3 regions of the Shewanella sp. GutDb-MelDb genome follow, and region 3 is predicted to be linked to each of the others. Evidence: predicted binding sites of a transcription regulator. Region 3 holds the regulator's gene; each other region holds the start of a gene.
The links. The regulator LexA, encoded in region 3, represses DNA repair genes until DNA is damaged. The targets are predictions, from matches to a motif close to TACTGTATNNNNATACAGTA.
Positions count from the first base shown of each region.

Region 1 (4,466 bases), on a different contig from region 3:
CTTGAAGCCCAATTAGAGCTTATTTCACTGACAGGCATTCAAAACTACTTACAATCGAAAATGGACTAACCGGAGACTTTTATGAAAGGCAATAAAGAGGTTATCGACACATTAAACAAACTGCTCACCGGTGAGTTGTCAGCAATGGATCAATATTTCGTACATGGACTGATGTATGAAGATTGGGGCCTGAATGAACTGCATGAACGGATCTCTCATGAATCTGATGATGAGCGTGAACATGCTAAGAAGCTAGTGCAACGTATCTTGTTTTTAGAAGGCACTCCTGATGTTGCCAGTCGCGAGCCGCTCAATATCGGAAAAGATACCGAACAGATGCTCAAGAATGACTTAGCATACGAGTATCAAGTCGCTGATAACTTGCGTGTGGCAATTGCATTATGCGAACAGAAAAAAGATTACCAGAGTCGTGAGATTTTAGAGGTTTTGCTCGAAGAGACCGAATCAGACCATATGTACTGGTTAGAGAAACAGTTAGGCCTGATTGATAAAGTCGGTTTACCTAATTATCTACAAAGTAAAATGTAGCCTGCTATTTTTACAATAGATAGATGACTTAGTAGGCACCTGAGCTTCGACTAGTGATGGTGCCTAATGCTCTCTATCGTTATTGCCTAGACTTTTATATTGCCCATCTTTGTGGTTTATCCACTGCTGTACAGTGAATATTCAGCTTCTCTAAGTTACTATTATTCTCAAATTTAATACCATAATTAGTGGCACTGTTGGTTTTTTAGACTAATATTAAAGTCCAGTAGTGTGATTAATTCGATAGTTATTTTAATAGATAACGTGAACACAACTTGAGAAGAAAGGAGAGATTATGATGATTACAGGCAATAGCAACACATACGAAAGTGAAAATCAGCTAACAATCGAACGTCTTCTTGGTAAGATTGAACGACTAGAGCAACAACTTGAGTTGGCTCAGTCTGGAAATCGTCGTTCACAGGCAATGCACAAAGCTAACACGACTAAATCTGCTCTTTCTGCAGATGAGCTGTCAATGCTGACAACTCTATTTTAATCTTTAGGTCTCTTCAATTGTGCTCTGTTTAGTGCTAGAACTGTCCAAATTTTTTGTTAAAACATCTTGTTCTGCTATTACACAGTAACAAACAATATTATAGTTTTTCACTTGCATATCATTAGCTAATGTTATTGGCTACCGCGATTAATCCTCTTCGTTCTCAGTTAGCCCCTAATTAAGCTGCTAGTAATTAATGTTGTACTTTGTGCTTTAATCTTGTCAAATTTCTGTTAAATTCATTATTCCTAAAAAAATATAATTATAAAGGGATATAGGATGCATTGGTTTAAACGCTCGCTAAGTATGCAGCTAGTTGTGGCAATTGTTGGGGCTTTGGCGGTACTTTTTACCCTCGTTGCATTGTTCTTAGTTAAGAATGAAAGTGCCAGTACCCGTCAGCAAATCGACAACGACCTAAGCGGTCTAGTACAACTTAAATCTAACGAAGTTCGCAGCTATTTTGTCGCTAAAGGTCAATTGATCCACGCCGTCTTTGCTGATCCTATGGTGTTAGAATGGTTCGGTAAATATGATAGTCGTTCAAGAGACCTCTCTTCAGATAAACAATACCAAGCTATTGTTGACTACTTTAAATTTTTCTCCGATAAAGACAGCGACATTAAGTCGGTGTTTTTCGGCTCCGCTAATACCTTTGAGTACTTTGACCTTAATGGTCGCTACAACGATAGTGAGTACTACACTAACAAACGCCCATGGTGGCAAGAAGCGATTGATCAAAACGGCATGTTTGTCGGTGATCCAGCCGTAGATGCTAACGACGGATCAATCTCGGCAACAGTGAAAACAGTTGTAAAAGATCAGTCCGGTCGGTTTATCGGCATTGGGGGGATGGACATATTAATCGACACCATAGGTAGTGAACTACTAGCGCCGATTAAATACCAAGGATCAGGCCAAGCCTTCTTAATTACCGATGCGGGTAAATTGGTCTACTTTCCTGGTTTTACTGAACAATTCCCACCTGGCTCTGATGTTGAAAAAGTGGATAGCCAATTTAGAGACACCAAAGGCTTTAGTACCTTAAGCCAACAAATGCAATCACAAACCTCTGGTTTTGCCGAAGTCACTTTTAAAGGTGAGCAGCAAAGAGTGAGTTTTGTGGAAGTGGGGGGGGATTTCCCCGAACAGAAATGGCATTTGGCGTTCATGTTGCCAACGGCGGTCATTGAGGCTCCAGTGACCGATGCTATTATCAACTCAATTTTACTCTCTTGTTTGATCATGCTTTTTGTCGGTGTAACGGTGTGGGGAATGTTGCTTCCGTTTAGAAAACAGATCAATAACTTACTGCGAGCGATGGAAGATATTGCTGAAGGCGATAATGATTTAGCTAAGCGTATCCAAATGGACAGAGAGGATGAACTTGGACAACTGGGTGATGCATTCAATCGATTCGCCGCAAAAGTTCAGGGAATGCTACAAGATACTCGAGACTTAACTTTAGAAGTTGAACACGGCGTTTCAGCTGCGTCTGAAGTCAGCGAACGAGCGCTTAACTCCGTCGCGCAGCAGAAAGCGGAGATAGCCTCTGTTGCAACTGCTGCCACCGAGATGGCGCATACTAGCCAAGAGATGGCAGCAAGTGCACAACGTGCTAGCGACTTTGCCGATAAGGCACAAGCTGAATCGATAGAGGGTGGAGCCATCGTTGCGCAAGCGACTCAAGGTATGCAGTCTTTATCGGTGCAGGTGATTGAAGCCGCTAAAGTGGTTAAGCAATTACGCACCCGCTCTGAGCAAATAGGTGAAGTCCTCAATGTCATCAGAGGCATTGCAGAACAAACCAACTTGTTAGCACTTAACGCTGCTATTGAAGCTGCAAGAGCTGGTGAGCAAGGGCGTGGTTTTGCGGTTGTAGCTGATGAGGTGCGCACATTAGCCTCGCGCACTCAAGATTCAACCGCGAACATCCAAGAGATTATTCAGACGCTACAGCAAAATGCTAATGAAGCTGAGCAAGTGATGGAAGCGGGAGTCGAGCAGGCTAATATTGGTCAGGATCTCACCGCTAAAGTTGAGCTGGCGCTCGATAGCATTACCGGTGCTATTGGCGCTATTCAGCAGCAAACCATCGAGATATCGGCGGCTGTTGGCCAACAAGCGGTGGTTGCTGAAGAGGTGGCATGCAATGTTGAAAATGTTCGTGCTTTATCAGATGATTCTTTGGCGGCAAGCGAAGAGCTATCACGTAACTTTGACAGTTTTGCTCGGGTAACAGAGTCATTGTCGAGTAATATTAAGCAGTTCAAAATCTAGCCCTCTATAGTATGGGTCATAAGCTTTAACGAAAAAACGGAGCCGATTGGCTCCTTTTTTTGATCCAATCATAAGCCATTAATACGTATCCACTGCCGCTGAAAGCACTATTTAGTTAACTTTGCTTGAGTACTGTTTTTATATACAGTAATATCTTCTGTAGAGGGCTTAAGATTGCAAAAAATAATTCATGTCGATATGGACTGCTTTTACGCTGCAGTAGAGATGCGTGATTTTCCAGAGCTGAGAGGCAAGCCCATTGCAGTGGGGGGAAGGAGTGATCGCCGTGGTGTTATCAGTACTTGTAGCTATGAGGCCAGAAAATTTGGTGTGCGCTCAGCAATGGCATCAGGTTATGCACTCAAGCTTTGCCCTGATCTCATTTTAGTGCCTGGCAGGATGCAGGTATATAAAGACGTTTCCAGTCAAATTCGCGCGGTGTTTGCTAAATATACCAGTCTTATTGAACCACTGTCTTTAGATGAAGCCTATCTCGATGTGACTGACAGCCCTCATTGCCAAGGCTCTGCCACGCGTATTGCAGAAGCCATCAGGCAAGATATTTTTCAGGAAACGGGGCTTACAGCCTCCGCAGGAATAGCGTCAGTTAAATTTTTAGCAAAAATAGCATCCGATCTTAATAAACCTAATGGCCAATATGTTATCCGTCCTGAAATGATTGAAGAGTTCGTTAAAACACTGCCACTGATTAAAATTCCAGGGGTAGGTAAAGTCACCGCTAAAAAGTTAGCTGATATCGGCCTACATACCTGTAGTGATGTGCAAGCCTATCCGGATAATAAGCTAGTAGAGCGATTTGGAAAGTTTGGTTCTGTGTTGATAGAAAGGGCAAAAGGCATAGATACCCGTGGTATTTCGTCCAACAGAGAACGTAAGTCAGTTGGGGTAGAAACAACATTAGCCAAAGACATACATACATTAGAGCAGTGTAAAGCCGTTATGCCGCAACTGATTCAAGAGTTAGGGGCCAGAGTGGGTCGCAGTGCCAAAAAGCGTACCATTCATAAACAAGTGGTAAAGCTTAAGTTTGATGATTTTAAACAAACTACCATAGAGCACCGTAGTGATGAGGTCTCGGTTAATTTGTTTTATCAGTTATTAGGGCAAGCCTTGGAAA
Region 1 is NZ_PJBM01000265.1:83,468-87,933, reverse strand. Features, by position in the region: gene bfr (bacterioferritin) at 1-69, shown strand, start outside; gene bfr (bacterioferritin) at 82-549, shown strand; gene CXF82_RS21965 (hypothetical protein) at 845-1,048, shown strand; gene CXF82_RS21960 (methyl-accepting chemotaxis protein) at 1,328-3,328, shown strand; gene dinB (DNA polymerase IV) at 3,503-4,466, shown strand, end outside.
Region 1: dinB (DNA polymerase IV) is a predicted target of LexA. The motif match lies at 3,459-3,478, and genes of this name have one in related genera.

Region 2 (4,466 bases), on a different contig from region 3:
CTGCATTGATAAATGTGAGTTAAACAACCATATTCCTAAAAGCTAAAACAGATTAACTAATGACTTACTTATTAACGGCAGATGATAACCGCTTTTATCTCAGGTAAATAGTGCTCAAGGCAAAACATTTAAAAAACATGACCGCGGTCTAAAGCATTGATAGCCGTCAACATCAGCAAACCCATCCTAGGGTTAAGCTTTGCTTTTAGTCGTGCGTGGCTTATTAACCGCTTTTTTTGCCGTTGATGCTGTTTTAGTGCTCTTACGCGCGTAGGACTTCTTCTTAAACGGCGTCGGGCTTTTAACCCCTTGCAAGGCGGTGGGTAACACTGAGCCCGCTTGGGTAATTAATTCATCTAATTTGCTGATAAGCGGCTGCATAAAGGCTTGATACTGGGTTTCCTTACGGCTCATAGAATCTAAGGTATTTTCCCACAATGCCGTCATATCTGGCGTCGTTGCACTGAGCGGCAAACTATTGATCAGACCTTTGCCCACATCCGTCGCAATAATGGTTTTACCTTGTCTCACTAAAAAACTGCGCTTAAATAGAAGTTCAATTATGCCAGCACGGGTCGCTTCAGTACCCAGGCCATCGGTGTCTTTAAGGATCTTACGAATTTCAGGGTCGGTAACATAGCGGTTTATCCCCGTCATCGCACCAAGTAACGTCGCATCAGTAAAGTGCTTTGGGGGTTGAGTTTGCTTTTCCAATAACTCTCCACGTTGGCACAGTAACGATTGCCCCTGGGTTAATGGCGGTATGGTGGCTAACTCCTCGTCATCACCTTTCTCAACAGAGTTAGCGCCATTGTTAGCATTAGACTGAGCTTGTTTCAGCAACTGCTTCCAACCTATCGCATTTTCTTGTTTGGCTTTGGTCTTAAATAATCCACCGGCGATGACAATCTCTACCACTGTTTCTTTATAGAGATACGCAGGATAAAACTGCATTAAATATTGCCGCGCAACTTGCAAATAAATCTGCTTTTCAGCTGGACTGAGGCTAGCTAAGTTGGCGACTTTCTCTGTGGGAATTATCGCATGGTGGGCATCGACCTTTTTATCATTCCACGCTTTTGACTTAAGTTTAGCATTGGGTGCATCAATGCCTTGCGTCAGCTCTGCTGCACCTTTATTAACCGTCGCGATGACGCTAGGCGCCATCGCGTGTTGCTCTGCAGGCAAATAACGGCTGTCTGAACGAGGATAGGTGATCAGTTTATGACGTTCATATAACGACTGACAGGTATCTAGTACCGTTTTAGCGCTCATGCCGAAGCGTTTAGCGGCATCAATTTGTAATGAAGATAGATTGTAAGGCAACGGTGCATTTAATTTTTTATCTTGCGCCGTGACTTTTTCAACCGTGCCATTTTTGCCGGTTATACGCCCGACCACGTTCTGCGCGAGGCCTTTGGATAGCACTCGCCCATCTTCGTCCATATAAGGCTCACACGCCTCACTGGGTTGCCATTTGGCGGTAAATGCTTGTTGAGCGTCTGTGGTTAGATGCGCCACAACCTCATAGAATGGTTTTGATACAAAATCGTTAATCTCTTCATCACGCCTGACCACTAACCCCAATAACGGGGTTTGTACTCGTCCAACGGAGAGCACGCCTTGATAACCGACTTTACGACCTTGGATGGTGTAAGCCCGAGTCATGTTCATCCCATAAAGCCAGTCAGCGCGAGAGCGCGCTAAGGCTGAAGTCGACAATGGGATAAACTCACGATTTGAGCGTAATTGCCCTAAGGCACGAGTCACGGCTTGGGGATTTAAGTCGCTGATGAGCAGCCGTTTGGCTTGCTGTAACTTAGCGCCTTTAACACCTAAGTGAGCAATGATCTCGTCGACCAACAGCTGGCCTTCTCTATCAGGATCGCCGGCATTCACCAGTTGAGTCGCCTCTTTAACCAGCCCTCTCAGCACGGCTATTTGACCACGCATCTTATATTTTGGCTTCATCTTCCACACATCTGGCACTATCGGAAGATGTTCAAACTTCCAAGACTTATATTCTGGCGAATACGCATCTGGCTCTGCTTGCTCTAATAAATGTCCAACGCACCAGGAAACACAGTCACCATTCGCAGCACGTATAAAGCCCTCGCCTTTTTTTAACGGTTTAGGTAACACGTCGGCGATGGCTCTACCAAGACTGGGTTTTTCTGCAATATATAAGATCATCGGTGTACATTTACTATCACTGTATAAATTAACAGTAACTGTAACCTGAGGGGAGCATAGGTGCAATAAAAAGCCAGCTAACTGCTCAAAGATTGTAAAGTTTATTGCGAACGATTCTCATTTGAGCTTTAATCTTTACTCTACTTCGGAGGAACGATAATGTTGACGACGCTAAGCAACCCAGCAACAAGACTCGACAGGTTACTGCTCTATCACTTTCTACTCGTGACTGCTTGGGTCATCTTATGCGCCCCGCTATTAGCGCAAAGCCCGAGTGTCGAACCATTAGTGTTGAGTAGTTTGGTCATTTTTCTTACCAGCATCAGCACCCTGATTGGCTTGAAAATGGCACATGGGTTCAGCAGAAATACCTATTCTTTGTTGTTTATCAGCTGGATGGCTGTTTGGGTAACTCAGCTGTTTAGCTTTTAATACCAATGCACTAAGTATTTGACCCATTCAGAGCGCCGACGTTTAAAGCAAATGGCGAAGCCCTTTACGACTAAATGGTCTATTTTGTTCCATACAAAATAAGACATTCCCATCCTATATGGCGGTCAAGCGCAGGAGGTACGAGTCCACGGATGGACGGAGGTAGAATAATGCAGCTGCAATTATCGAGAGTCATGCATGGAGCAATTACCGAGGATGCTAGAGCCGAGAATTACGATTAGCTTCAATCCCCCATCTTGCCTACAGGGCTTTGAATTCCCGCGAATGGTCAAACTTTTAATGCAATTGGTATAAGTTCTATTTACGGCATAAAAAAGCCGAGCTATTGCTCGGCTTTTTTGTCAAAGATCTAGATTAACTTATGGATGGCAAACGTTATGCATCTCTAAGTTAGTACCAACATCTTTGCTGCGATTAGCTTTGGCATCATCGTTACGAAGCTGGGTAATATAATCTAAGTATTCTTGGTTAACGTCATTGGTGACATATTTGCCGTCGAATACCGATGTTTCAAAACGCTTAATGGCGGGGTTTTCTTGGCGCACCGCTGCGATCAGATCAGGCAACGACTGGAAAATCATGCCGTCTGCGCCAATTAGCTTAGTGATCTCTTCAACATCACGACCGTGAGCAATAAGCTCGTTAGTGGTCGGCATATCGATTCCGTAAACGTTAGGGAAACGAATTTCTGGTGCCGCAGAAGCAAAGTATACTTTCTTAGCGCCAGCATCGCGTGCCATCTGAATGATCTGCTCAGAGGTTGTACCACGAACAATAGAGTCATCAACCAGCAATACGTTCTTATCTTTGAATTCGGCTTTAATCGCATTTAATTTACGACGAACCGACTTCTTACGCTCTTGTTGCCCTGGCATAATAAAGGTACGACCGATATAACGGTTCTTTACGAAGCCTTGACGATATGGAAGGTCCATATTACGTGCGATTTCTAGTGCAATATCACAAGATGTTTCCGGGATGGGTATAACCACATCAATATCATGATCTTCCCACTCTTTCTTGATCTTCTCGCCCAGCATAGTCCCCATGTTAACACGGCTGCTATACACAGAAACATTATCAATAGTGGAGTCAGGACGCGCGAAATAGACAAATTCGAAAATACACGGTGCATAGCTTGGAGTATGCGCACATTGACGGGTAAACAACTCACCTTCTAGGGTAATGTAAACCGCTTCACCAGGTGCTACATCGCGCATAAACTCGAAACCAACCGCATCCAGCGCAACGCTTTCAGAAGCAACCATGTACTCAGTACCGGTTTCAGTTTCATGCTTACCAATCACTAATGGTCGAATGCCAAATGGGTCTCTAAATGCCATTAAACCTTGGCCGATGACCATAGCGACGACAGCATAAGCACCACGTGTAAGCTCATGTACTTTAGTGATCGCATTGAACACTTCATCAGAAGTGAGATGTTGCGTTGTAGTATGTTGCAACTCATCGGCAATCAAGTTTAATAACACTTCTGAATCAGAAGTCGTATTAACATGGCGACGTTGCTTGAGAAGACGCTCATGCAGCTCAACCGTATTGGTTAAGTTACCGTTATGCGCTAATGAAATACCAAAAGGTGAGTTAACATAAAATGGCTGAGCTTCAGATGCACTAGAGCTCCCTGCCGTAGGGTAACGCACATGACCGATACCTGCATTTCCCTGCAAGCGTTGCATATGCTTTGGCTCAAATACGTCTTTGACCAAACCATTGGCTTTACGCAATCTAAACGCGTAGCCGTCTACGGTCACAATGCCAGCAGCATCCTGTCCACGATGCTGAAGCACGGTCAATGCATC
Region 2 is NZ_PJBM01000243.1:21,998-26,463, forward strand. Features, by position in the region: gene CXF82_RS15815 (hypothetical protein) at 1-27, opposite strand, end outside; gene CXF82_RS15820 (DNA topoisomerase III) at 193-2,193, opposite strand; gene CXF82_RS15825 (hypothetical protein) at 2,353-2,625, shown strand; gene purF (amidophosphoribosyltransferase) at 3,006-4,466, opposite strand, start outside.
Region 2: CXF82_RS15820 (DNA topoisomerase III) is a predicted target of LexA. The motif match lies at 2,211-2,230, and genes of this name have one in related genera.

Region 3 (4,466 bases):
AAAATCACTGACAAAGCTAAGCACATCATCACGAGTACACTGCTCTTTACGCAGCAAGCAAGCGGCAATTAGCGAGGGGACAACCATTAAATGAATAATGTTGTTACGATAATAAGTCATTGTAATTGCAATGCTATCATCGATGGAAATGATATCCCCAAGCGAATCACTTTCAATTTTAATCTTTTTCAGTTCCAGACCATGAGATACAAGGTCTTTACCGCTGCCTTCTGGTACCGATGTGTATTCGGTATAAGGCAACTCTTTTAATAACGTGAGATAAAGGTCCAACTGCTTTTCTAGCTGGCTACGCTCTAACGCATTTTGCTCAGATGCTAGCAAAACTAAGCTGGTTAACGTCACTGCACTTACCGCGGCAGCATCGTTAATGTTAGTCATCACCTCTCTGGCCAACTTGTTCACCGCTGGTGTAAACCATGGTTGCTTTTGTTCTGGGTCTTGGACGATATCTTCACGCCACGTTGGCACTTCATCGTTCAAGAAATTGTGTAAGGTAATTGGCTTACCAAAATTCACATAGCCTTGGCCGAAATTACCTAACTTTCGAATCGCACCAAACACTTGCCAAACCGACTCTTTCTTCTTCTTTTTACCACTTAATTCTTTGTGATAAGTCGCCACTTCCATTACATGGTCATAACCAAGATAAACCGGCACTAAAGTGACAGGACGTTCAACACCGCGCAGTACACTGTTAAGCGTCATGGCGATCATGCCTGTTTTAGGGGCTAATAAACGACCTGTGCGTGAGCGACCACCTTCGGTAAAGTACTCAACCGGATAACCCTTAGTAAAGAGTTGATCGAGGTATTCACGGAATACCGCGGTATAGAGCTTATTACCGCGAAAACTTCGGCGAATAAAGAATGCGCCACCACGGCGGAACATAGGTCCTGCTGGCCAGAAGTTAAGATTAATGCCGGCAGCAATATGCGGCGGCACCATGCCTTGATAATAGAGGATGTAAGACAGCAACAAATAATCCATGTGGCTGCGATGACACGGTACATAGACGATTTCATGACCATCATGGTGCAACTGACGAACCTGCTCCGCACCTTTAATATTGATACCTTTATAGAGCTTATTCCACAACCAAGTAAGAAAACGCTCGGTAATACGCACTAAGCTATCGGAGTAATCCGCCGCGACTTCATCTAGATACTCCATCGCTTTTGCACGCGCTTCTGATTCGGAGATTTTTTTATTTGTCGCTTCTTCTTTAATGGCTCGGGTAATTGATTCTGACTTTAGCAAAGCATGGAACAGAGCTTGGCGCTTAGGCAGCTGAGGCCCAGTCATTACTTTACGTTGACGCTGAAAATGCACTCGCGCGACACGGGCTAGTTTTTGTGCGATGCGCTTATCAGTACCATGTTCGTCTGCCATATAACGCAGAGAAACAGCATTAGAAAACTGCACAAAGTTGTGTCGACCGAGAAACAAGATCATCAAGCACTTGCGTAACCAAGTCGGATTTTGACGCTCCAACACAGCAGCGCGCATGGTGTCGTCTTCTTTGCCTGGGGTTCGTCCCCAATAAAGACTCACAGGAACTAGCTGAATATCTAATTCTTCATTTTGCTTATGCACACTCAATAGGCGCTTAAAGCAATGCAAATACTGTTCGGCACTTTCTCTTTCGCCAAATAGAGGCTTGCTACCTTCAAGGCAGACAACGCGCGGCGCAGTCACCCCATTAACCTCTAAGTCATTATATGGGCTAGGTAAACCGAATTTACCGGTTATCTCACTAAGAGCTGCTATGTCACTAACAGATTCTGTTTTCATGACATAAACGAGTGGCTTGCTTGGATCGAGATTGAGGTCTTCAAAAGGATCATGAGGCACTACAATAGTGTGCACGAGCTTTTTTTGGATCCAGCGTAATGATTTAAACCAAAGAGAGTCTTTTTTCGACATGATTCGCTTGCAGTATAGTCGCTTCTAATAACCCCGTAGAATACCAGAATTTCGGAGTGTTTGCGCAATTGCTTTATAATGGCACTCGGAAACATTTGCGTATTTATAGAACAATGACTTAAGCCATCATAAGTCTATGTATATCCTGCCTATCAGGATTAAATCTCGTTCATCCCTCCTTAATCTCTCAGCCCCACCCTAGTGCTAATAAATTCAACTTTAACATAAATTTGGTTAATACTTGCGCGAACAGAAATACTGTATATACTGACAGTTACTGTATGGAAAGACAGGCTTAATAATGAGACCACTTACACCACGTCAAGCTGAAATTTTAGAGCTAATTAAACGCAATATTACAGACACAGGTATGCCACCCACCCGTGCTGAAATAGCCAAACGTTTAGGCTTTAAATCTGCCAATGCAGCCGAGGAGCACTTAAAAGCTTTAGCGAAGAAAGGCTGTATTGAGATCATGCCAGGTACCTCTCGAGGAATTAAGTTAATTCAAGATGATACCGAAGATGCCGACCTTGGTTTACCGCTTATTGGTCAAGTGGCCGCAGGTGAACCTATTCTGGCTCAAGAACATGTAGAGCAACATTATAAAATTGATCCTACCATGTTCCGCCCGTCAGCCGACTTCCTGCTTAAAGTACGCGGTGACAGCATGAAAAACATCGGCATACTTGAAGGCGATTTGCTTGCAGTGCATAAGATCCAACATGCAAGCAACGGTCAAGTTGTGGTGGCACGAGTAGAAGATGAAGTCACGGTTAAACGCTTTGAAAAGAAAGGCAATAAAGTTTATTTACATGCTGAGAATGAAGATTATTCACCGATAGAAGTTGATCTGGCAAACCAAAGCTTAAGTATTGAAGGTTTAGCCGTTGGCGTGATCCGTAATGGAGATTGGCAATGAACAAATTATTAGGTGTAAGCCCGCGTCACCCTGGCCTTTGGCAAGATATACCTGCTCAAGCTATGTCTAAAAAGGTAAATACAGATATCGAAACTATGGTATCTCACACTCAGGGGCGCACTGAATTAAAACAGATTAGTGGCCAACTTGCTCAACTGAGCCAACAAGGTCGCTGGATTGTATTAATTAGCCCACCTAATATCGGTTACAAACAGATGCTCGCTTCTGCTGGCGTCCGCATGGATAGAATCCTACTGGTACACGCAAAAGATGAATTCGAAACACTTTGGGCTATGGAAAAAGCGCTCACGAGTGGCACATCAAGCGCGGTAATAACCTGGACGAATGAAGTCGATGCACGAGACAGTAGACGACTGCAGTTAGTCGCAAAGAGTGCTCAAGCGGTGGGTATCATTATTGAAAATGCGAATGCTCACTTACCTGACAGCACAATAAATACACAGGACGAGCGGTTTAAACAAGGTTCACTGTTCGCAGCAGTCCATTAAGCAATTCTTTCTATTACAAATCTAGTCTCTAAAGCAAAGCTCCCTTAACGGGAGCTTTTTTATTACTGCCGCTAAGCAAATGAATCAAAAAGTGATCTTGATCAATATTTCAACACCAAGTAGGGTAGGTACTGATAACAACGATATATTGTTATATCCGAGCGATTTAGTCGTCGGTCTTTATGTATGGACTGTAGATCCTTAAAGAGTATATGAAGACTGAGATCGGCCTGATATATTTCAGCCGTAGGTGCCAGTGTGGTTACACTAACCAGTATTAAAATACTGAAATTATATAAAGTCTAATCGATAGTCGAAACATAACGACACGATGGATAAACCACTCGCGCACTTTGAAGTCATCGTTGCTTTTTTGGGAACTGAAGAGTTTACATAGAGCAGAGACTTACTGTGTGACTCTTCTTTGTCTTGTTGACAGAGGAGAAGTCTAGTGAAGCAATTGTTGTACTGTGTGTTGGCGCTAATATTTTCGCCTACACTGTTTGCATCAGAAATGCCGTTTAATATGACAGAAGGCGTGACGGAGATCAGTGGTAAGGTTTATAACCTCCATATGATTATCCTTTATATCTGCTGTGCTATTGGCATTGTTGTTTTTGGCGCAATGATTTATGCCATGATCAACCATCGCAAATCAAAAGGCGCAGTCGCCGCCAACTTTCATGAAAGTACTAAAGTCGAGATTTTATGGACTGTAGTGCCTTTTATTATTCTTATAATCATGGCTATTCCCGCAACCAAAACCTTGATTGCAATGGAAGACCCCAGTAATGCTGACCTCACCATTAAAATAACAGGTTCGCAGTGGAAGTGGCATTACAGCTATTTCGATAAAGACGTTGAGTTTTATAGCTTAATGTCGACTCCTAGAGCACAAATAGAGGGCACCGAAGCTAAAGGTGAACACTATTTGCTTGAAGTAGACAAACATCTCGTATTACCCATTAATCGTAAAGTACGCTTTTTGATGACATCTGATGACGTTATCCACTCATGGTGGGTCCCGGCTTTTGCTGTCAAAAAAGATGCTAACCCCGGTTTTATCAATGAAGCTTGGACACGAATTGATA
Region 3 is NZ_PJBM01000258.1:4,298-8,763, reverse strand. Features, by position in the region: gene plsB (glycerol-3-phosphate 1-O-acyltransferase PlsB) at 1-1,944, opposite strand, end outside; gene lexA (transcriptional repressor LexA) at 2,246-2,866, shown strand; gene CXF82_RS18475 (cell division inhibitor SulA) at 2,863-3,375, shown strand; gene coxB (cytochrome c oxidase subunit II) at 3,827-4,466, shown strand, end outside.